2 linked regions of the Anaeromyxobacter diazotrophicus genome follow. The protein of the gene in region 1 interacts with the protein of each later gene in a pairwise test. Links are inferred from orthologs where the notes say so. Each region holds a gene or a part of one and is shown in the gene's direction. Other genes may lie near its edges. The genes, in order: nusG and rho.

Evidence for each region.
Region 2: the proteins of nusG (region 1) and rho interact in binary tests that used the Escherichia coli proteins (3 or more experiments, as listed by UniProt). The link is inferred for Anaeromyxobacter diazotrophicus from one-to-one orthologs.

What each region holds. Positions count from the first base shown.
Region 1 is NZ_BJTG01000004.1:313,464-324,078, forward strand. The notes cover bases 7,342-10,206. They hold nusG (transcription termination/antitermination protein NusG), read left to right. Parts: upstream 7,342-8,406; coding sequence 8,407-9,006; downstream 9,007-10,206. Other genes in these bases: tuf (elongation factor Tu), read left to right, coding at 7,342-7,487; rpmG (50S ribosomal protein L33), read left to right, coding at 7,567-7,725; secE (preprotein translocase subunit SecE), read left to right, coding at 7,884-8,282; rplK (50S ribosomal protein L11), read left to right, coding at 9,061-9,507; rplA (50S ribosomal protein L1), read left to right, coding at 9,532-10,206. In the rest of the region: molecular chaperone DnaK, read left to right, coding at 1-746; HWY08_RS10050 (DUF4388 domain-containing protein), read left to right, coding at 947-1,663; HWY08_RS10055 (roadblock/LC7 domain-containing protein), read left to right, coding at 1,680-2,261; HWY08_RS10060 (cache domain-containing protein), read left to right, coding at 2,258-3,457; HWY08_RS10065 (ATP-grasp domain-containing protein), read left to right, coding at 3,546-4,490; HWY08_RS10070 (hypothetical protein), read left to right, coding at 4,547-4,981; 23S rRNA (guanosine(2251)-2'-O)-methyltransferase RlmB, read left to right, coding at 4,978-5,739; more of tuf, read left to right, coding at 6,297-7,341; more of rplA, read left to right, coding at 10,207-10,236; rplJ (50S ribosomal protein L10), read left to right, coding at 10,526-10,615. UniProt on the Escherichia coli protein: Part of the processive rRNA transcription and antitermination complex (rrnTAC). The complex forms an RNA-chaperone ring around the RNA exit tunnel of RNA polymerase (RNAP).
Region 2 is NZ_BJTG01000001.1:362,913-373,662, forward strand. What follows is about bases 3,537-6,536. They hold rho (transcription termination factor Rho), read left to right. Parts: upstream 3,537-4,379; coding sequence 4,380-5,693; downstream 5,694-6,536. Other genes in these bases: HWY08_RS01650 (hypothetical protein), read right to left, coding at 3,537-4,061; rpmE (50S ribosomal protein L31), read left to right, coding at 5,853-6,254; HWY08_RS01665 (hypothetical protein), read left to right, coding at 6,374-6,536. Outside these bases: HWY08_RS01635 (acylphosphatase), read right to left, coding at 63-353; NAD-dependent DNA ligase LigA, read right to left, coding at 350-2,428; HWY08_RS22140 (pilin), read right to left, coding at 2,488-3,000; more of HWY08_RS01650, read right to left, coding at 2,997-3,536; more of HWY08_RS01665, read left to right, coding at 6,537-6,583; HWY08_RS01670 (sigma-54-dependent transcriptional regulator), read left to right, coding at 6,606-8,024; type II secretion system protein GspC, read left to right, coding at 8,215-9,207; type II secretion system secretin GspD, read left to right, coding at 9,236-10,750. UniProt on the Escherichia coli protein: Facilitates transcription termination by a mechanism that involves Rho binding to the nascent RNA, activation of Rho's RNA-dependent ATPase activity, and release of the mRNA from the DNA template.

The sequences.
Region 1 (10,615 bases):
TGACCCCGCTCTCGCTGGGCGTGGAGACGCTGGGCGGCGTGATGACGAAGCTCATCGACCGCAACACCACCATCCCCTGCAAGCGGTCGGAGACGTTCTCCACCGCCTCGGACGGCCAGACCTCGGTCGAGATCCACGTCCTGCAGGGCGAGCGCGAGATGGCGCGCGACAACCGCACGCTGGGGCGCTTCCACCTGGAGGGCCTGCCGCCCGCGCCGCGCGGCCTGCCGCAGATCGAGGTGACGTTCGACATCGACGCGAACGGCATCCTCAACGTCTCGGCCAAGGACAAGGGCACCGGCAAGGAGACGAAGATCACCATCACCCACTCCTCGGGCCTGGCCAAGGACGAGGTGGAGAAGATGGTGGCCGACGCGAGCGCCCACGAGGCGGAGGACAAGAAGCGCCGCGAGGAGGTGGAGCAGAAGAACCGCGCCGAGAACCTCGCCTACCAGATGGAGAAGCTCGTCAAGGACAACAAGGAGAAGCTGGCCGCGGCGACGGTGAGCGAGATCGAGGAGGCGGTGAAGAAGGTCCACGAGGTGCGCGAGAAGGGCTCCGCCGAGGAGGTCAAGGCGGCGGTCGAGCGCCTCGAGAAGGCGAGCCACAAGGCGGCCGAGGAGCTCTACAAGACGGCGGGCGCCGCCGCTGGGGGCGCCGACGGCGGGCCGCAGCAGCCGCCGCCGCCGGAGGGTGGGGCCGGCAAGAAGGACGACGTCGTCGACGCCGAGTACAAGCAGGTCTGACGCCCCCGCGGCGCCGGAGCGCTGGGAACGCCCGCGGTCCACCCGGATCGCGGGCGTTCCTGCGTCTGGTGCGTCGCGCGCGACGCACCGGGTGGGGTGAGGTGCGACGTGCACCCACTGAGTCCCGTTGTCGCGTGGCCCCGCGCCCTCCTTCACGGTGAGGCAAACCCGTCTATCATCGCGTCCGGGGAGATCGGGACATGACGCTCGCAGACGACGCGGTGGGCCGGGCCGCCGATGGCTTCGAGGGGGGGGTGGCGGGCCTCGGCCTGTCCGATCTGCTCCAGCTCAACGCGCAGAACCGCTTCTCGGGCTGCTTCCGCATCGAGCACGAGGGCGCGCTGGGCGTCATCTTCTTCCGCGACGGCGAGATCGTGCACGCCGAGCGCGGCGAGCTGGTCGGGGAGGAGGCCTTCCGCGAGATCCTGGCCTGGCCGCGCGGCCGGTTCAGCGTCGAGCCGAACGTGGTCGCCGCCCGGCGCACCCTCCACAAGAGCTGCGAGCACCTCCTCATCGACGCGCTGCGCGTGGTGGACGAGCGGCGCTCCGGGCGCGCCCCCGCGGCCGCGCCGCCGCCCGCGGCCGCAGGCGGGGCGAGCGCCGCCGTCGAGGCGGCGCGCCGGGTGCCCGGGGTGGCGGAGGCGGTGCTGGTCACGCGGGACGGCAAGCGCGCCAGCGAGGGCGGCTACGAGGCGGAGGTCGTGGCGGGTCAGGCCTGCTACGTCGCGATGATGGCCGCCGAGCTGGGCGCGCTGTTCCAGGCGGGCGAGCTCCGCTCGGTCGCCGTCCAGGGCGCGCGCCGGCACCTGCTCCTGCTGGCGGGCAAGGCGCAGTCGCTGGCGGTGGTGGTCCGGGCCGATCACGAGCTGGGCTCCGTCGAGGCCGGCGTGCGCGCCGCCCTCGTCAAGGGCCGCTGAACGGGGAGGGGTGGCCATGCACGAGCTCCTGGCGCAGCTCAACGCGGTCCCCGGGGTGGTGGGGAGCCTCCTCTGCGACGGGGAGGGGCAGCTCCTCGCCCAGGCCTTCCCACCGGCGGTGGACCCGGCGCAGGCCGAGCGCGCGGCCGCGGTCCTGGCGGCGCGCGCCCCCGGCCTGGAGGCGGCGGTGGGCAAGGCGGCGCTGGCCGACTTCCGCTTCGCCGGCGCGCGGGTGGTGGTGAAGGGGCTCGAGGGCGGCGGTCAGCTCCTCTTCCTGTGCGCGCCCAGCATCAACCTGCCGTTCCTCACCATGTCGGCCTCGAGCGTGGTCAAGAAGCTCGAGCGCGCCGTGCGCGAGCGCCCCGGCCGCCCCGGCGCGGGGGCGCTCCACCGCGCGGTCCAGCGCGTGGACGAGCTCATCCTGCGGAGCGGCGGCGACCGCTTCAAGCTGCGCGGACAGATCGCCCTCAAGGCGGGCTTCGCGCTCGACCTCGTCGACCCCGACAGCCCCGACGACCCCGACAAGCTGAAGAAGCTCGAGGCGGCCGCGACCGCCGTGCTGGGCCAGCCCTTCCGTGCCGGAGATCCCACCCCATGAAGAGCCTCTCCATCCGCGTGAAGCTGGTCGTGTCCGTGGTCCTCATCTTGAGCGCCTCCGGGCTGGCCAGCGCCGGGCTCGTGCGCGCGCTCTACGCGCGGGCCGTCCGGAGCGCCTCCGAGGACGCGCTCCGCTCCGCCTCCACCGCCTACGAGGACCTCGAGCGCAACGACGTCGAGAAGCTCTCGACCGTGCTCGACACCCTCGTCCTCAACCCGGCCATCCGGGAGGCGTTCGCGGCCAAGGACCGCGAGCGGCTCGCCGCCGTGACCGCGCCCATCCACCACGCGCTCAAGGCGGAGCACGGCATCGGGCACTGGAACTTCGTCGAGCCCGAGACCCGCAAGATGTTCTTCCGCCCTCACCTCCCGGCCAAGTTCGGGGACGTGATCGAGCGGCAGGGCCTCCTCCGCGCCATGGCGCGGCAGGAGACCTCGGCCGGCAAGGAGCTCGGCAAGAGCGAGTTCGCCCTCCGCGTGGGGCGGCCGTTCGTCGTCGACGGCAAGCTCATCGGGTACATGGAGCTCGGGGAGGGCATCCAGCACTTCCTCGGCAAGATGAAGGCGCAGACCGGGAACGACTTCGCCATGTTCATCGCGAAGCGCTTCATCGACCAGGGCGAGTGGGCGCGCACCCGCGGCGCGGAGCGCAACGGCTGGGACGACTGGCCGGAGGTGGTGGTGGTGAACAGCACGACCGCCGACCCCATCGTCGACGCGTCGGCCATCGCAGGCGGCGGCGGCGCCAGCCAGATCCTCAGCGAGGAGGGCCGGGGCGGCGCCGCCTTCGTCCGCGGCGTGGTGCCGGTGCGCGACGCCTCGGGCACGGTGGTGGGCGGGCTGGTGGTGCGGCACGACATCAGCGCCCTCAACGCGGGGATGCGCGCCAGCCTGGTGCAGGCGCTCGCCTTCGTGGTGGCCCTCGCCCTCGTCGCCTGCGGCCTCATCTTCCTGCTGGTGGAGCGCCTCATCTTCGGCCGCCTGCGCCGCATGACCGGGACCATGGAGGACCTGTCGGTGCGGCTCGCCGGCGGCGACTACGGCGTCGGGGCGGCGGTGGTGGCGACGAACGACGACGAGATCGGCCGGTTCGAGCGGTTCTTCGGCGAGTTCCTGGCCCTGGTGGGGAACACGCTGCGCGCGCTGGCCGACCGCAAGCAGGCGGCGCGGCAGGTGGGCCGCCCCCCCGCCGCCTGACGGAGCGCCCCGGCGCGGGACCCGCGGCCCGCGCCGGCGCCGCGAGCGCGCGCTGGCGCCGCCGCCCCGGCGGCCCTACCATCCGGCGGTGCACCTCACCATCCTCAGCCGCTCCAGCGCCATCTACACCACCCGGCGGCTCGTCGAGGCGGCGCGCGCGCGCGGTCACCGCGCGCGCGTGCTCGACCCGGTGCAGGTCGAGATGGGGCTCGGCGGCACGGCTCCGGCGCTGTACCACCGACGCGCGCCCTTCCCGCGCACCGACGTGGTCATCCCCCGCATCGCGCTCTCCGTGAACCAGTACGGGCTGGCGGTGGTGAACCAGCTGCAGCTGCTCGGGGTGACCGTCCTCAACTCGGCGCAGGGCATCTCCGCCTCCCGCAACAAGATGCGCTGCCTGCAGCTCCTCGCCGGGCGCGGCATCGGCGTGCCGCTCACGGTCATGGCGAGCGACGCCTCCGGCCTGAAGGACATGGTGAAGCACGTCGGGGGCCTGCCGGTGCTGGTGAAGCTGGTCGCGCAGAGCGAGAAGACCGGGCTCATGATCTGCGAGTCGTTGCCCTCGCTCGAGGCCGCGCTGGAGGCGATCCTGGGCCTCGGGCAGAACATCGTGGTGCAGCAGTACGTGAAGGGGGCGCGCGGCCGCGACCTGCGCGCCTTCGTGGTGGGCGGCCGGGTGGTGGCGGCGCTGCGGCGCCGGCCGCGCGCGGGCCGCTTCGCGCGCACGCTGGCCCGGGGCGCGCGCATCGAGGCGTGCCGGCTGCCGCTGGAGGACGCGCGGGTGGCCGTCGAGACGGCGCGGGTGGTGGGCCTCGAGGTGTGCGCCGTCGACATGCTCGAGGTGAAGGGCGGCCCGCTCGTGTTCGAGGTGAACAGCTCGCCCGGGCTGCGCGAGGCGGAGGAGGCGTGCGGCGTGGACGTCGCGGCCGCGATCGTGGCGCGGGCCGAGGAGCTCCGCGCGGCCCGCCCGGCGCCGCTGGGGCTCGCCCGCGGCCGGCGCGGCGCGGCGCCCCGGCGGGCCCAGCTGCCGTGAATAGTTGGGGTCCCCGGGCCGTCTCTGCTATGGAAGCGCAGATGGAGGTCCTGCCCATGCGTTCGCTCCGCCCGCTCGCCCTGGCCGCGCTCTGCGCGCTCGCCGCGCCCGCGCTGGCCGCCGACCCGGGCGCCGAGGCCGCCCGCGCCTACGCGCTCGACACGTCCGCCTCGACCGCCGCGGTGCAGGCGGGCCAGCCCGGCAAGCTCGTGGTGGTGATCCGCCCCACCGCGCCCGGCTGGCACGTCCACCCGCAGGCGCCGCTCAAGATCCGGTTCGAGGCGCCGCCGGTGCTGAAGCTCGAGAAGAGCGAGCTGGGGCGGCGCGACGCCGTCGACGCCAAGGCCGACGCGCCGCGCTTCGAGGCGCCCTTCGTGGCCTCGGCGGCGGGGGTGCAGGAGGCGAAGGCCAACGTCGACTTCTTCATCTGCAGCGACCAGGCCTGCGTGAAGCAGACGCGCACCGTGCCCATCCCGGTCACCGTGAGGTGAGGACCCTCTACGGGGTGAACCCCGTCCGCGAGCTCCTGCGGGCGGGCGGCGACGTGCCGGCCGAGCTGTGGCTGACCAGCGGCGAGCGGAGCCGCGCCCTGTCCGAGCTGGCCGAGGCCGCCCGCGCGCGGGGGGCGAAGGTGCGCGAGGCGCCGCGCGACAAGCTCGACCGCCTGGCCGGGACGGACCGCCACCAGGGCGTGGTGGCGGTGGTCTCGGACTACCGCTACCGCGAGCTCGACGAGCTGCTCGAGGCCGCCCGGGCGGCCGGCGCGCCCCCGCTGCTGGTGGTGCTGGACGGCATCGAGGACCCGCAGAACCTGGGCGCGGTCATCCGCTCGGCGCACGCGCTCGGCGCGCACGGGGTGGTCATCCCCAAGGACCGCGCCGCCGGGGTGACGCCCGCCGCCGCCAAGGCGTCGGCCGGCGCCGTCGAGCACTGCCCGGTGGCCCGCGTCACGAACCTCGCCCAGGCGCTGGAGCGGCTCAAGGAGGCGGGGGTGTGGACGGTGGCCACCGACGCCGCCGCCGAGGAGTCCATCGCCGAGGTGGACCTCACCGTGCCGACCGCGCTCGTCATCGGCTCGGAAGGGGGCGGAGTGAGGCCGCTGGTGCGGCGCACCTGCGACCGCGTGGCGCGCATCCCGATGCAGGGAAAGGTGGGCAGCCTCAACGCCTCGGCCTCCGCCGCCATCGCGCTCTACGAGGTCCTGCGGCAGCGCGGCCGCGCGAAAAATCCTGCGGCACCTCGCGCTTGACAAGGGCGGGCAGGGGGGCTAGAAACCGCCGCTCTACGTGGGTCGTAGGGCGGCACGGATCTGTTCTCGGCGGTGGTGGCGGCCGCGCCGCGCGGGTGCCGGGTTCGGGCTGGCGTAGCTCAGCTGGTAGAGCAGCTGCCTTGTAAGCAGCAGGTCGCGGGTTCGAGTCCCACCGCCAGCTCCAGTTCACGGGTGGCGGAGGGCAGGGCGAGAGTGAGAAGGAGTCGGAGGGGTTCCCGAGCGGCCAAAGGGAGCAGACTGTAAATCTGCCGGCTTACGCCTTCGGTGGTTCGAATCCACCCCCCTCCACCAGTGTCACCTTGAAGGAGTCGAGAAGCACGCGGGAATAGCTCAGTTGGTAGAGCGTCAGCCTTCCAAGCTGAATGTCGCGGGTTCGAATCCCGTTTCCCGCTCCAGTGAGAACGCAGCACGAGAAAGGAACAGGCCCTCTTAGCTCAGTTGGTAGAGCGCGTCCTTGGTAAGGACGAGGTCTCCAGTTCAATCCTGGAAGAGGGCTCCAGTTTTCAGCGAGCAGCGCCGCACACCGGGGAGCGCACATGGCCAAGGAAAAGTTCGAGCGCAACAAGCCGCACGTGAACGTGGGGACGATCGGGCACGTCGACCACGGGAAGACGACGCTCACGGCCGCCATCACGAAGGTGCTGGCGGCGAAGGGCATGGCGAGCTTCATGGCGTACGACCAGATCGACAAGGCCCCCGAGGAGCGGGAGCGCGGCATCACGATCGCGACGGCGCACGTGGAGTACCAGACGGAGAAGCGGCACTACGCGCACGTCGACTGCCCGGGCCACGCGGACTACGTGAAGAACATGATCACCGGCGCGGCGCAGATGGACGGCGCCATCCTGGTGGTCTCGGCGGCGGACGGCCCGATGCCGCAGACGCGGGAGCACATCCTGCTCGCCCGGCAGGTGGGCGTGCCGTACATCGTGGTCTACCTGAACAAGTGCGACATGGTGGACGACAAGGAGCTGCTCGACCTGGTGGAGCTGGAGGTCCGCGAGCTCCTGACGAAGTACGAGTTCCCGGGGAACGAGATCCCGATCGTGAAGGGGTCGGCGCTGAAGGCGCTCGAGGGCGACAAGGGCGACCTGGGCGAGCCGTCGATCATGCGGCTGATGGACGCGGTCGACTCCTACGTGCCGACGCCGAAGCGCGCGACGGACAAGCCGTTCCTGATGCCGGTCGAGGACGTGTTCTCGATCTCGGGGCGCGGGACGGTGGCGACGGGGCGCGTGGAGCGCGGCGTCATCAAGGTGGGCGAGGAGGTCGAGATCGTCGGCATCAAGCCCACGGCGAAGACGGTGGTGACGGGCGTGGAGATGTTCCGCAAGCTGCTCGACGAGGGGCAGGCGGGCGACAACATCGGGGCGCTCTTGCGCGGCCTGAAGCGCGAGGAGGTGGAGCGCGGTCAGGTGCTGGCGAAGCCGGGGTCGATCACGCCGCACACGAAGTTCAAGGGCGAGGTGTACGTCCTGACGAAGGAGGAGGGCGGTCGTCACACGCCGTTCTTCAACGGGTACCGGCCGCAGTTCTACTTCCGGACGACGGACGTGACCGGGACGATGACGCTACCGAAGGGCGTGGAGATGGTGATGCCGGGGGACAACGTGTCGGTGGAGGTGGAGCTCATCACCCCCGTCGCCATGGAGAAGGAGCTCCGGTTCGCCATCCGTGAAGGCGGCCGTACGGTCGGCGCGGGCGTCGTCGCCGAGGTCATTCAGTAAGGGCGCGGGGCCGAGCGGCCCCGCCAACCGCTGGTAGGGCGGGGGCTCGTCCCCCGCCGTCGCGAAACGAGAGACTCACATGGCCGGCAACCGCAGCATCATCACCCTCGAGTGCACCGTCTGCAAAGAGCGGAACTACTCGACCACCAAGAACAAGAAGAAGACGCAGGAGAAGCTCGCGCTCTCCAAGTACTGCCCGCGGTGCCGCAAGCACCAGGGTCACAAGGAGACGAAGTAACGGCGGCGCCGGCCCCTGGGCCGGCGCACCCTTCACAGGCCAGTAGCTCGAACGGCTAGAGCAGCGGTCTCCAAAACCGCGGGTTGGGGGTTCGAATCCCTCCTGGCCTGCCAACTCACCGGCAGCAAACCCCACCCGAAGCACCGAAGCGAGGCACCATGGCGGCGGAAGGCAAGGCAGGCGTCGATCCGAGGAGGATGGTGGTCATCTTCTTCGTGCTGGCCGCGCTCGCCGTGGGCGTGTTCCTGGAGAAGATCCTGGGGCTCGCCTTCTCCTACGCGCGCTGGAACGACCCCGCCCTGTTCGGCGAGGACTGGACGCTCACCACCGTCCTCGGCTACGGCATCGCGGTGGCGGCAGCGGTGGTGGCCTGGCGCGCCACCCGCGTGCGGACGGTCTCGCTCGAGGTCGCCAGCGAGCTCAAGAAGGTCACCTGGCCCACGCTGCGCGAGACCCGCGCCGCCACGGTCGCGGTGGTGGTCGCCACCTTCGTGGCCGCCATCGTCCTCGGCGTCTTCGACTACGTCTGGGCCAAGCTGAGCTCGCTCGTCTACTAGACGGCGGCCGCGCCGGTCCGGGGGCCGGGGCGCAGCGCGGGATCGAGTGGCGGGGCGTCGGCCCCGCCGCGGCGTTTAGAGGGGCGGCAGGCTGGGGCGGCTGAGCGGAACGGAGATTCGGGACATGGCGAAGAAGTGGTACGTCGTCCACACCTACTCGGGCTTCGAGAACAAGGTCAAGAAGTCGATCGAGGAGTACGTCCGCCAGCACGGCGAGGACAAGATCGAGTTCGACGACCTCGAGGACGGCAAGGCCGTCCGCAGGGCGGCGCCGCTCGCCGAGTGCTTCGGGGAGGTGCTCATCCCCATGGAGCAGGTCGTGGAGATGGTGAAGGGGGAGAAGAAGACCTCCAAGCGCAAGTTCTTCCCCGGCTACGTGCTCGTCCACATGCAGATGGCGGACGGCACCTGGCACATGGTGAAGTCGACGCCCAAGGTGACCGGCTTCGTCGGCAACGCGAAGAACCCGCGCGAGGTGCCGGCGGTCCGCGACGAGGAGGTGGCGCGCCTCACCAGCCAGATCTCGGAGGGCACCCTCAAGCCGAAGCCCCGGGTGCAGTTCGAGGACGGCGACCAGGTCCGCGTCATCGACGGGCCGTTCTCGAACTTCAACGGCACGGTGGAGGAGGTCAAGCCCGACAAGGGCAAGCTCCGCGTGCTGGTCTCGATCTTCGGCCGGGCGACCCCGGTCGAGCTCGACTTCATGCAGGTGGAGAAGACGTAGTCCGCAGGCGTGGGAGGGCGCGTCAACGCCCGTCACACCACGAGAGGAGCAGCCATGAAGAAGGTCACAGGTCAGGTCAAGCTGCAGATCCCGGCCGGCAAGGCCAACCCGGCGCCGCCGGTCGGCCCCGCGCTCGGCCAGCACGGCGTCAACATCATGGAGTTCTGCAAGCAGTTCAACGCGGCGACCCAGCAGCAGGCGAAGGACGGTCTCATCATCCCGGTGATCATCACCGTGTACCAGGACCGCTCGTTCACCTTCCTGCTCAAGACGCCGCCCGCCGCCGTCCTCCTCAAGAAGGCGGCCGGCCTGCACACCGAGAAGAAGAAGGGCTCGGGGGCGCACAAGCCCGGCAAGGAGAAGGTCGGGCAGGTGACGAAGAAGCAGGTCGAGCAGATCGCCAAGATGAAGATGCAGGACATGACCGCCGGCACGCTGGAAGCCGCCATGCGGACCGTCGAGGGCACGGCGCTCTCGATGGGGATCGACGTCGTCGGCTAGGCCGCGGACCGGGAGACACACGACATGGCTCACATCGCGAAGAAGTACAAGGCGGTCGCGGCGAAGGTCGACCGCGAGCGGCGCTACAAGCTCGACGAGGCGATGACCCTCGTGAAGCAGACCGCCTCGAAGAAGTTCGACGAGTCGGTGGACGCGTCCATCAACCTCGGCGTCGACCCCAAGCACGCCGACCAGGTGGTGCGCGGCGCGGTCGTGCTGCCGCACGGGATGGGCAAGGCGGTGCGGCTGGCCGTCTTCGCCAAGGGCGACAAGGCCCGCGACGCGCAGGAGGCCGGCGCCGACATCGTCGGGGCCGAGGACCTGGCCGAGAAGATCCAGGGCGGCTTCATGGACTTCGACAAGGTGCTCGCCACCCCCGACATGATGGGCGTGGTCGGCCGCCTCGGTAAGGTGCTCGGGCCCCGCGGCCTGATGCCGAACCCGAAGGTCGGCACGGTGTCGATGGACATCGCCAAGGCCGTCAAGGAGCAGAAGGCCGGCAAGGTGGAGTTCCGCGTCGAGAAGGCGGGCATCGTGCACGTCCCCTTCGGCAAGGCCTCCTTCGAGCCGGAGAAGCTCAAGGCGAACTTCAACGCCATCATGGAGATCATCTTCAAGGCGAAGCCGCAGACCGCCAAGGGCGTCTACGTGAAGAACGTGACCGTGAGCTGCACGATGGGGCCGGGCATCAAGCTCGACACCGCCGAGCTCACCGCCGCCCACGCGTAAGGCTTCGCGGCCGGCGGGGCGCGCTCCCCGCCGGCGATCGCTTCTCCCGGCGGCATGGGGCCGCCGGGGTTTCCTGGTCCAAGACAGCGGGCCCGCTCTCCCCGGGTGCGAGAAGGCGTAGGGGAGGGCGGTCAAACGGGCGAAGGCGTCCGACCCGCCGAGACTCAGGGACGTTCAGCGTCCCCTGCTTGGCCAGGGGGTCAGCGTACCGGCCGTCCGGCCTGTCCGAAGACCCAGTGCACCGTCGCCGCCCCGAGGGGCGGGGCGGTCGGAAAGGTGGTGAGGACAGTTGAACCGGACGGAAAAAGAAGAGGTCATCAACCAGCTTCACGAGCTGATGGCCAAGGCGAAGGCGGCCATCCTCGCCGAGCCGAAGGGG
Region 2 (10,750 bases), on another replicon or contig:
CGCTCCATGGTTGCTCCCGGCGCCAGGGGGCGCGGGAAAGGGGGCCGAGCTTTTAGCAGGTTTCAGAACGCGATGTCGAACGCGGCGAGCCCGCCCTGGGCCGCCTCCCAGCTCGCCTGCACGTCCTCCACCCGGGCGAGCCGAGGGCCCCGCCGGCAGTAGCGCACGAGCGCCTCCAGCGCCGGGCGCTCCCCCTCCGCCAGCACCTCCACGGAGCCGTCGGACCGGTTGCGGACCCAGCCCGTGAGCCCGCCGATCCGGAGCGCCTCGTCTGCGGTCGACTGGCGGAAGGCGACGCCCTGCACCCGGCCCGTCACGACCACCCGCACCCGCTCCTTCGCCGCCCCGCTCATGGCTCCCCCCCGGCGAGCAGCCGCTCGAACTCCTCCTCGCCGACCACCCGCACGCCCAGCTCCTGCGCCTTCTTGAGCTTCGACCCGGACTCCTCGCCCGCCACCACCAGGTGCGTCTTCCTGGAGACCGAGCCCGCCACCTTGCCGCCGCGCCGCTCGATCTCCGCCTTGGCCTCGTCCCGGGAGCGGCGGGCCAGCGCGCCCGTGAGCACCACCGTCTTGCCCGCGAAGAAGCCGCCCACCGCGGCCGGCTCGGGCGCGGCGACGACGCCCGCCGCGAGCAGCCGGCGCACCACCTCCTGGTTCTGCGGCTCGCCGGTCCAGGCGCGGATCTCGCGCGCGGTCTCCTCGCCGACGTCGCGCACCGCGGTGAGCTCCTCCTCGCCCGCGGCGAGGAACGGCTCGACGGCGCCGAAGTGGCGGGCCAGCGTCGCCGCCGTCGCCTCGCCCACCTGCGGGATGCCGAGCGCGTTGAGGAAGCGGCGCAGCGTGGTCTGCTTGGAGCGCTCGAGCTGCGCCACGATGTTCTGGGCGCTCTTCTCGGGGAGCTCCTGCGGCTTCGCGCCCTCGGCCGGCTTCCGGTTCCGGCCGAACGCCTTCTGCCAGTCCTCGAAGCGCACCGCGTACAGGTCGGCGAAGTCCTTCACCAGCCCGGTCGAGACGAGGTGGGCGGCGAGCTTCTCGCCGAGCCCGTCCACGTCCATGGCGCGGCGCCCGGCGAAGTGCGTGAGCCGCCCGACGAGCTGCGCCGGGCAGGCCGAGCCGGTGCAGCGGTAGACCTTCTCGCCCTCCTCGCGCACCACCCGCGCGCCGCACACCGGGCAGTGCTCGGGAAAGACGAACTCCCGCTCCTCGCCGGTGCGCCGCTCCGGGATCGACTTCACCACCTCGGGGATCACCTCGCCGGCGCGCCGGATGAGCACGAGGTCGCCGACGCGGATGTCCTTGCGCCGCATCTCGTCCTCGTTGTGGAGGGTCGCGCGCGAGATGGTGGCGCCCGACAGGCGCACCGGCTCCACCTCCACCACCGGCGTGAGGACCCCGGTGCGGCCGACCGAGGCCCAGATCTGCCGGACGCGCGTGGTCTCCTCCTGCGGCGGGTACTTGAAGGCGGCCGCCCAGCGCGGGAACTTCGAGGCCGCGCCCAGCCGGCGCTGCCAGTCGAGGTCGTCCACCTTCACCACCACCCCGTCGGTGTCGTAGGGCAGCTCGAAGCGGCGGTCCGCCATCCGGTCGCGGTAGGCCTTCACCTCGCCCATGCCGAGGCAGAGCCGGTTCTCGGGGTTGGTCTCGAAGCCGTAGGCCGCCAGCGCCTGGAGCTTCTCCCAGTGGTGCCGCCAGGGGGCGCCGCCGTCGCCGCCCGGCACCAGCGCCTCGTAGGCGATGAAGGAGAGCGGGCGGGTGGCGGTGACGCGCCAGTCGAGCTGCCGGAGCGAGCCGGCGGCGGCGTTGCGCGGGTTCGCGAACGGCTCCTCGCCCTGCCGCAGGAGGAGCTGGTTCATGGCGGCGAAGTGCTCCTTCTGCAGCAGCACCTCGCCCCGGACCTCCAGGCGGCGCGGAGCGCCGGCGAGGCGCGCGGGGATGCCGCGGTTCGCGCCCAGCCGCCCCACCGTCCGCAGGTTCTGGGTGACGTCCTCGCCGTTCACGCCGTCGCCGCGGGTGGAGCCCTGGAGGAAGGCGCCGTCCTCGTAGACGAGCTCCACCGCCAGCCCATCGAGCTTCGGCTCCAGCACGTACCGGACCGGCTCCTCGGCGGGCAGCCCGAGCAGGCGGTGGACGCGCGCGTCGAGCTCGTCCAGCTCCTCGTCGGTCTGGACGTTGCCGAGCGAGAGCATCGGCTCGCGGTGCACCACCCGGCCGAACCGCTCCGAGGGCGCGCCGCCCACGCGCTGGGTGGGCGAGTCGGGGCGGGCGAGCTCGGGGTGCTCCGCCTCCAGCGCGGCCAGCTCGCGCATGAGCCGGTCGTACTCCGGGTCGGAGAGGATCGGCTGGTCGAGGACGTAGTAGGCGTGATCGGCGGCGCGGAGCTGCCCCCGGAGGGCCTCGGCGCGCTCCGCCGCGCTCGGCTCGGTCATGCGCGTGGAGCATGGCCCGGCGCGGCCGCGCGGGCAACGGGATCCGGCGAGGTCCAGCGCTAGAAGGTGTCGGCGGAGCCGATGATCAGGTCCGAGACCGGCAGGAAGCTGTAGCCCTTCGCCAGATACGACATGGTGCGCGTGCTGGTCGCGCCGTCCCCGTCGAGGTCGCCGACGCCGGTCACGGTCATGGTGAGCGGCCCGCCGGTGGCGGTCAGGTCGTTGATGGCGAAGGAGTAGCTGTAATACGTGTCGCCCTGGATGAGCATCGGGAGCTGGTTCCAGCCCGCCATGCTCCAGTCGATGCGCCCCTTGCCGACGCCGGGGACCGCGGCGGGGTTCCAGGCCCCCGCGAGGCCGGGCGGCACGCGCTGCTGGTTCTGGACGATGTCGTTCACGGCGCGGCCGAGGCCCACCATCACGATGCTGCGCTCCGCCGCGCGCGAGCGCAGCTGGAACTTCTGGTAGCCCGGGAGCGCGACCGAGGACAGGAGCCCGATGATCCCGACCACGATCATGAGCTCGATGAGCGTGAAGCCGCGGGCATGAGCGGCGGCGCGAGGTGACCTCATGGCTTTCCTTCCTTGACTTGCGAGGCGGGCTCCACCACCCAGCCCCCGCTCGGCAGCGCGCGCAGGACGTTCCCCTTGGCGCGCTCCTGCTCCGTGAACGCCTCCAGCTCGGCGGGGCTCACCTTCGCGCCCGGCTCGACGAGCAGCAGCTGTCCGCCGGCGCCGTCCGGGACGACGAAGGTGTGGGCCGGCGCGCCGGCCAACGTGGGCGTGGGCTCCGGCGGCTTGCGCGTGGCGAACTGCCAGCCGTGGTAGCCCCCGACCGCCGCCAGCGCGATCGCGAACGCCACCCACAGCCCCTTGCCGCTGCGCTCGGTCCGGGCCGCCTCGGCCGCGGTCAGGTTGGAGAGGACCCGCGGGGCCGGGCGCGAGGGCGAGACGAAGGGCGCGGCCGGCAGCGGCGCGGGCGCGGCGGGCCCGACCCGCGCCAGGGCGCCCGCCAGGGCCACCCCGCCGTCGACGAGGGCGAGCCGCACCGGGTCGAGCGCCTCGGCGGCACCGGGCGGCGCGTCGGCCCCGGCGACCTTCACCTTCAGCAGGAGCGCGTCCACCTCGCCCAGCAGCGCCGGCAGCGCGGCGCCGTGGAGGTCCGGGCGCGTGGGCACCAGCGCCACCGCGAGGTCGAGCCGGAGGCGCAGCCCCGCCGCGCCGCGCAGGAGGCCGGGGTCGAAGGAGAGCGGGCCAGAGGTGAGCGCGGTGCGCTCCCCCTCCGAGAGCGCGGCCGCGACGCGCTCGGCCGCGGCGCGCCAGTCGGGGTCAGGGTGGGCCTCGCCGCGGAGCGCCGCCGCCAGCACCGCCTCCGCCTCCTCGGCGGAGGGCAGCGCCCCGGGGACGGGCGCCTGCACCGCGGTGAGCGCGGGCGCGCTCGCCGGCGGGACGGGGGCCGGCGCGGCGAGCGGGGCCGGGGCCGGCCGGACCGCCGGGGCCGCGGCCGGCGCCGGCGCGGGGGGGGCGGCGGCCGGCGCGAGCGCCACGGCCGGCACGAGCGTCGGGACCGGCGTCCGCGCCCGCCCGGGGAGGGGCGGCGGCACGGCAGGGGTGGCGCTTCGCTGTTCGGGCATCCGTGCTCCTCGCGAGCCCGGAGGAGGCCCGTGCCCGCGAGTGTACCGCGCGCACCAGGCCCCACCGAGCCACGGACCTGCCCCGAGTTCATGGTCTGAGAGCGGCACCGACCTCCGCCTCCATGCGCCCCCCTTCGCCCCCGCCGCCGCCGGGCCTCATGGCGGCGGCGCGCGGCGGGGCGCCCGGTTGACAGCGCAGGAGCAGAAGCTTAGGAATCTCAGCCTCTCCCGCTGCGAGCTCCCTCGCACACGCACGCACCGAACCGAGCCGGATCCGCGCCGCGCGTCCCCCGCGCGCCACCCCTCAGGACGAGTCCCATGCCCGCTGCCGCTCCCGCCGCCCCCGCCGCCTCTCCCAGCCACACCGACCTCAAGCACATGAAGGTGGCGCAGCTCACCGAGCTCGCGACCTCGCTCCACATCGAGGCGGCCGGGGCCCTCAAGAAGCAGGACCTCATCTTCGCCATCCTCCAGGCGCAGTCGAAGGTGGCCGAGGAGAAGAAGGAGGAGATGGAGGTCGGCGGCGAGGGCACGCTCGAGGTGCTCCCGGACGGCTTCGGCTTCCTCCGCAGCCCGGACTTCAGCTACCTGCCCGGCCCCGACGACATCTACGTCTCGCCCTCGCAGATCCGGCGCTTCAACCTGCGCACCGGCGACACGGTGCGCGGCACGGTGCGCCAGCCCAAGGAGGGCGAGCGCTACTTCGCGCTGCTCAAGGTCGACTCGATCAACGGGCAGCCGCCGGAGGAGAGCCAGTCGAAGGTGCTCTTCGACAACCTGACGCCGCTCTACCCGACCGAGCGGCTCCGGCTCGAGCACGATCCGAACGAGATGACCACGCGGGTGGTCGATCTCTTCGCGCCCATCGGCAAGGGCCAGCGCTGCCTCATCGTCTCCCCGCCCCGCGCCGGCAAGACGGTGCTCCTGCAGAACATCGCGCACGCCATCACGACCAACCACCCCGAGGTCACCCTCATCGTCCTGCTCATCGACGAGCGGCCGGAGGAGGTGACCGACATGGAGCGGACGGTGAAGGGCGAGGTCGTCTCCTCGACCTTCGACGAGCCCGCCACGCGCCACGTCCAGGTGGCGGAGATGGTCATCGAGAAGGCGCGGCGGCTGGCCGAGCACAAGAAGGACGTCGTCATCCTGCTCGACTCGATCACCCGCCTGGCGCGCGCCTACAACTCGGTCGTCCCGCCCTCGGGCAAGATCCTCTCCGGCGGCGTCGACTCGAACGCGCTCCACAAGCCGAAGCGCTTCTTCGGCGCGGCGCGCAACATCGAGGAGGGCGGCTCGCTCACCATCATCGGCACCGCGCTCGTCGACACCGGCAGCCGCATGGACGAGGTGATCTTCGAGGAGTTCAAGGGCACCGGCAACTCGGAGATCGTGCTCGACCGCAAGCTGATGGAGAAGCGCATCTTCCCGTGCATGGACATCGCGAAGAGCGGCACGCGCAAGGAGGAGCTGCTCCTCCCCCCGGCGTGGCTCTCCAAGATCTACATCCTGCGCCAGACCATCCTGAACGGGCTCGACAACGTCGAGGCGATGAAGTTCACGCTCGACAAGTTCCGCCAGGTGAAGAACCACGACGAGTTCTTCAAGATGATGGTCGGCGGCGGCAAGTAGGGCGGGCGCTCGTCCTCCGCCGCGGCCGCCCGCACCGCGAGGACCGCCCGGCGCGCCCCGCCGCCCTTGACGTAACCGCCCGAACCGACTAGATCCCGCCCCCTCGCGGCCCGGACCACGGCGCTCTCGCCGTGCAAGCGGCCGCTCCGAGAAGGAACCATGCGCGAAGGCATCCACCCCGACTACAAGCCGGCCAAGGTCACCTGCGCCTGCGGGAACGTCATCGAGACCCGCTCGACCCGCGGCGACTTCCACATCGAGATCTGCGCCAACTGCCACCCGTTCTTCACGGGCAAGCAGAAGATCATGGACACCGCCGGCCGCATCGAGCGCTTCAAGACGCGCTACGCCGCGACCCCGGCCGCGCCCGCCAAGGCCGAGGCGAAGGCCGCCCCCGCCAAGAAGGCGGAGCCGAAGAAGGCCGAGGCCTCCGAGAACCGCGCCGCCAAGCGCGCCAAGGCGAACGCCGGCAAGCCGAAGCCCAAGGCCGAGGCGAAGCCCGCCGAGGCGGCTCCCGAGGCGGCCCCGGCCGCCGAGGGCGGCGAGACGCCGACCGCGTAGCGCCACCCCGCTGCGCGTCGTCCCAGGCGGCGGTGCCCTCGCGGGCGCCGCCGCCTTCGTCTTCGCGGGGCGCGCGCCCGGCGCTTGCGTCGCCGCCGCCCGCGCTGTACTCAGCGCGCATGCCCCGTGCCCCCCTCGCCGCGCGCCTCGCCGGCCTCGCCGCCCTGGCGCTCCTCGCCGGGTGCCCGGAGGAGCGCCCGGGCGCCGAGAAGCAGATCCCCACCCAGCGCGTCCCGCCCGCCATGTCGGTCGAGCCCGCCCCCGCCGGCGCGGCCCCCGGCGACGCCGGGACCGCCGCCCCCGACGCGGGCGCGGCGCGGCGCCCGTAGCGGCGCGGTATAAAGGGCTCCGGTGGAGCCCCTCATCCTCATCGCCGACGACGAGCCCTCGAACCTCGAGTCGCTGGCGCGCATCTTCGCGCGCGAGGGCTGGAAGGTCGCGACCGCCGGCTCCGGGGCGGAGGCGCTCGACGTCCTCCGGCGCGAGCAGGTGGCGGTGCTCGTCACCGACCTCATGATGCCGGGGATGAGCGGGGAGGCCCTCCTGCGCGCCGCCCGCGCCGTCTCGCCCGAGACCGAGGTGGTGCTGGTGACCGCCTACGGCACCGTCGAGGCGGCGGTCTCCGCCATGAAGCTCGGCGCCTACGACTTCATCACCAAGCCCGTGAAGCGCCACGCCATCGTCAAGTCGGTGCGGCAGGCGCTCGAGAAGGCGTCGCTCGTCGCGGAGAACCGCGCGCTCAAGGCGCAGCTGGCGGGGCTCGGCGCGGCCGCCGCGCCGGGCGCGCTCGTCGGCAACGCCCCCGCCTTCCGCGCCGCCGTGAACGCGCTCGAGCAGGCCGCGCCCACCGCGGCCACGGTCCTGCTCGGCGGCGAGAGCGGCACCGGCAAGGAGCTGGCGGCGCGGCTCGTCCACGACCGGTCGCCGCGGGCGGCCGGGCCGTTCGTGCCCATCAACTGCGCCGCCATCCCCGAGACCATCCTCGAGTCGGAGCTCTTCGGCTACGAGCGGGGCGCGTTCACCGGCGCCGCCGCGCGCAAGGAGGGCCGCTTCGAGCGCGCGCACGGCGGCACGCTCTTCCTCGACGAGGTGGGCGAGATGTCGCCCGGACTTCAGGTCAAGCTCCTGCGCGTGCTGCAGGACGGCGTGGTGGAGCGGCTCGGCGGCACGCAGCCGGTCCAGGTCGACGTGCGGATCGTGGCGGCCACCAACAAGGAGCTCGCCGCCGAGGTGCGCGCGGGCCGCTTCCGCGAGGACCTCTTCTACCGGCTCAACGTCATCGCCGTCCGGCTGCCGCCGCTCCGGGAGCGGCGCGAGGACGTGCCGCTCCTCGCCAGCACCTTCCTCCGCCGCCTCTCGCTCAAGCACGGGAAGAGCCTCGAGGGGTTCACGCCGGCCGCGCTGGCGGCGCTCGAGGCGTCGCCCTGGCCCGGCAACGTGCGCGAGCTCGAGCACGCCGTCGAGCGCGCGGTGGTGCTGTCGCGCGGTGGGCTGGTCGACGAGACGGACCTCCCGGAGGCGGTGCGGCGGCCGCGCTCGGGCACCCCCGCCCCGGCCCCGGCCGGCTCCCTGGCCATCCCCCTCGGCACGCCGATGGAGGAGGTCGAGAAGATCGTGATCCGCGAGACGCTCCGGCAGACCCACGGCGACAAGACGCTCGCCGCGCAGATCCTGGGCATCGCCGCCCGCACGATCTACCGGAAGCTCGATCGCGACGAGAGCGGGCGGCTCGTCGAGCCCGGCGGGGGGCAGGGGCAGGACGTCCCCTAGGCGCTGCCAATTTGGCCGCGCCCGGGGCGCGCCGGGCGCGGCCTTGCCAAAATGACAAGGCCGCGGGCGGCGGTCGGGACCGCGCGGGCGAGCGTACGAGAAATCGCAAGCCGTCGCGGGCCGTTGCATGATGTCCCCGGCCGCCGTCGCTGGCACGCGCGTTGCTCACCACCTCCGGGGCGCTCCCCGCATGCTCGACCTCTTCTTCAGAAAATACGCCTGGACGGCCACCCTGCTGCTGCTCTTCGCGGCGGCGTGGCTCTGCGCACGCACCGTGAACACGGTGGTGGCGGCCGTCATCCGCCCGCGCCCGGCGGTCGACCTCAGCGCGCTCCCCTCCGCGGCGGCCCGCCCCGTCGCGCCGCCGCGGCTCGACTCCGAGCGGCTGTACGCGCTGGTCGGCCAGAAGCCGCCGGCGGCGCCCGCCGCCGGGCAGGAGGCGGGCGCGGGGGCGCAGCCGCAGGGGCCGCAGAACTGCGCCGATCGCAACGCGGCGCCGGTGAAGAGCGGCCTGCGCGCCCAGCTCGTGGCCGCGGTGATCTCCGACCACCCGCGCTCCTCCATCGCCTCCATCACCGACCTCAACACCCGCGAGACGCGCGTCTACGGCATCGGGGATCAGCTCCTCGGCGCGACCGTCCTCTCCATCGAGCGGCTGCGCGACGACCGCGACGCCACCGGCAGCGGGGTCAAGGTGGTCGCCATCGTCTGCGACGGCGGGCAGAAGCAGTACGTGGACTTCGAGCCGGGCGACGGCTCCGGCGCCCCGCCGCCGCGCCCGCTGGCGCGCCCGGGCGTCCCGGAGGAGGCGGAGCCCGCCGGCCCCAGCGCCGCCGAGGGCGTGAAGAAGCTCGCCGACAACCGGTACGAGGTGAAGAAGAAGTTCATCGACGAGACGCTCTCGAACCTGAACAACGTCGCCACCCAGGCGCGCATCGTCCCCTCGTTCAAGAACGGCGTCGCGAACGGCTTCAAGCTCTTCTCCATCCAGCCGGGCTCGCTCTACTCCGCCATCGGCGTGGAGAACGGCGACGTCATCCAGCGCATCAACGGGTACGAGATGAACTCGCCCGACAAGGCGCTGGAGGTCTACCAGAAGCTCCGCGAGACCCCGCACATCTCGATCGAGATCGAGCGCAACGGGCAGGTCATCCGCAAGGAGTACAACGTCACCGGTCCGTGAAGCACCGCGGCCCGCGACCCGAGACGCCATGCGCAAGCTCCTCCTCCTCCTCGCCGCCGTGCCGGCGCTGGCGCGTCCGCAGAGCGCCGCCGCCCCGCCCTACCCCGGCGCTCCTCCCCCGCCGCCGCCCGGCGCGGCGCAGTCGCCCGGCGCCCAGTCCTCGGCCGCGCGCGCGGCGCTGCAGGCGCAGCAGCAGGCGCAGCAGGCCCAGCCGCAGCTGCCCGCGCCCGCCCCCGCCCCGCGCGGCGTCCGCCCCGGCCCGCGCGTCCAGAGCACCCCGGGCGCGCCCGCCGGCACGGCCGCCGGCGCGGGCGCGGTGGCGCCGCCCGGCGCCGCCGGCGGCACGGCCCACGCCGACGGCGTCTGCAAGCCGATGGAGGGCAAGTTCCTCCTCGCCTTCAACAAGGCCGACATCGTCGACGTGCTGGAGCAGGCGAGCCGCTGGACGTGCCGCAACTTCGCGTACACGGACGACGTGGCGCGCGGGAAGATCTCGCTGCTCTCCAAGACCCCCGTCACCGCCGACGAGGCGTACGCCGCCTTCCTGGCGGCGCTCACCGCCAACAACATCGCCGTCTACCCGTCGGGCCGGTACCACAAGCTCGTCCGCATCGCGGACGCGAAGAAGACGGCCATCCCCACCTACCTCGACGACGGGTCGGTGGCGCCCGCCACCGAGCAGCCCATCACGAAGCTCTTCCGGCTGCGGTTCGCCGACCCGGATCAGCTGCGCGGCATCATGGGGAACTTCACCTCGCCCCAGGGCGCCGACATCCAGTCCATCCCGCCCGACGTCCTCATCATCACCGACCTCGGCCTCAACATCCGCCGCATCGAGCGCATGCTCGAGGCGCTGGACCGCCCCGGCTCCGGGGAGCTCATCCGCTTCATCCAGGTGCGCTACGCCGCGGCGCGCGACCTCGCCGACAAGGTGAACCAGGTGTTCCAGGCCACGCCGGGCCAGGCCGGCAAGCCCGGGCGGCGGCCGGTCATCGGCGGCGTCGCCACCGGCACGCCCGGCGCCCCCGCCCCGGCCCCGGCCCCGGGGGGCGCGGAGGACGGCGCGCTCTCCATCTCGAAGGTCATGGCCGACGAGCGCACCAACAAGCTCGTGGTCATCGCGGACGACAAGAGCTTCCAGCGCGTCAAGGACCTCGTCGACCAGCTCGACGTGCCGACCTCCGGCGAGGGGCAGATCCACGTCATCTTCATGCGGAACGCCACCGCCGAGGACCTGGCGCAGACGCTCTCGGCCCTGGCGCAGGGGCAGGCCTCGGCGCGCAAGAGCGGCACCCCCGGCGCGCCGGCCGGGATCGCGCCGCAGCCGTTCCAGCCGGTGCAGGCCGCCGCCGGCGCCGGCGGCACGCCCGGCGTCACCACCGCGGCGCTCTTCTCCGGCGAGGTGAAGGTCACCGCCGACAAGGTGGCGAACGCGCTCATCGTGCTCGCCAGCGGCTCCGACTTCGCCACCATCCAGCGGCTGGTGGACAAGCTCGACCGGCCGCGCCGGCAGGTCTTCGTGGAGGCGGTCATCCTCGAGGTG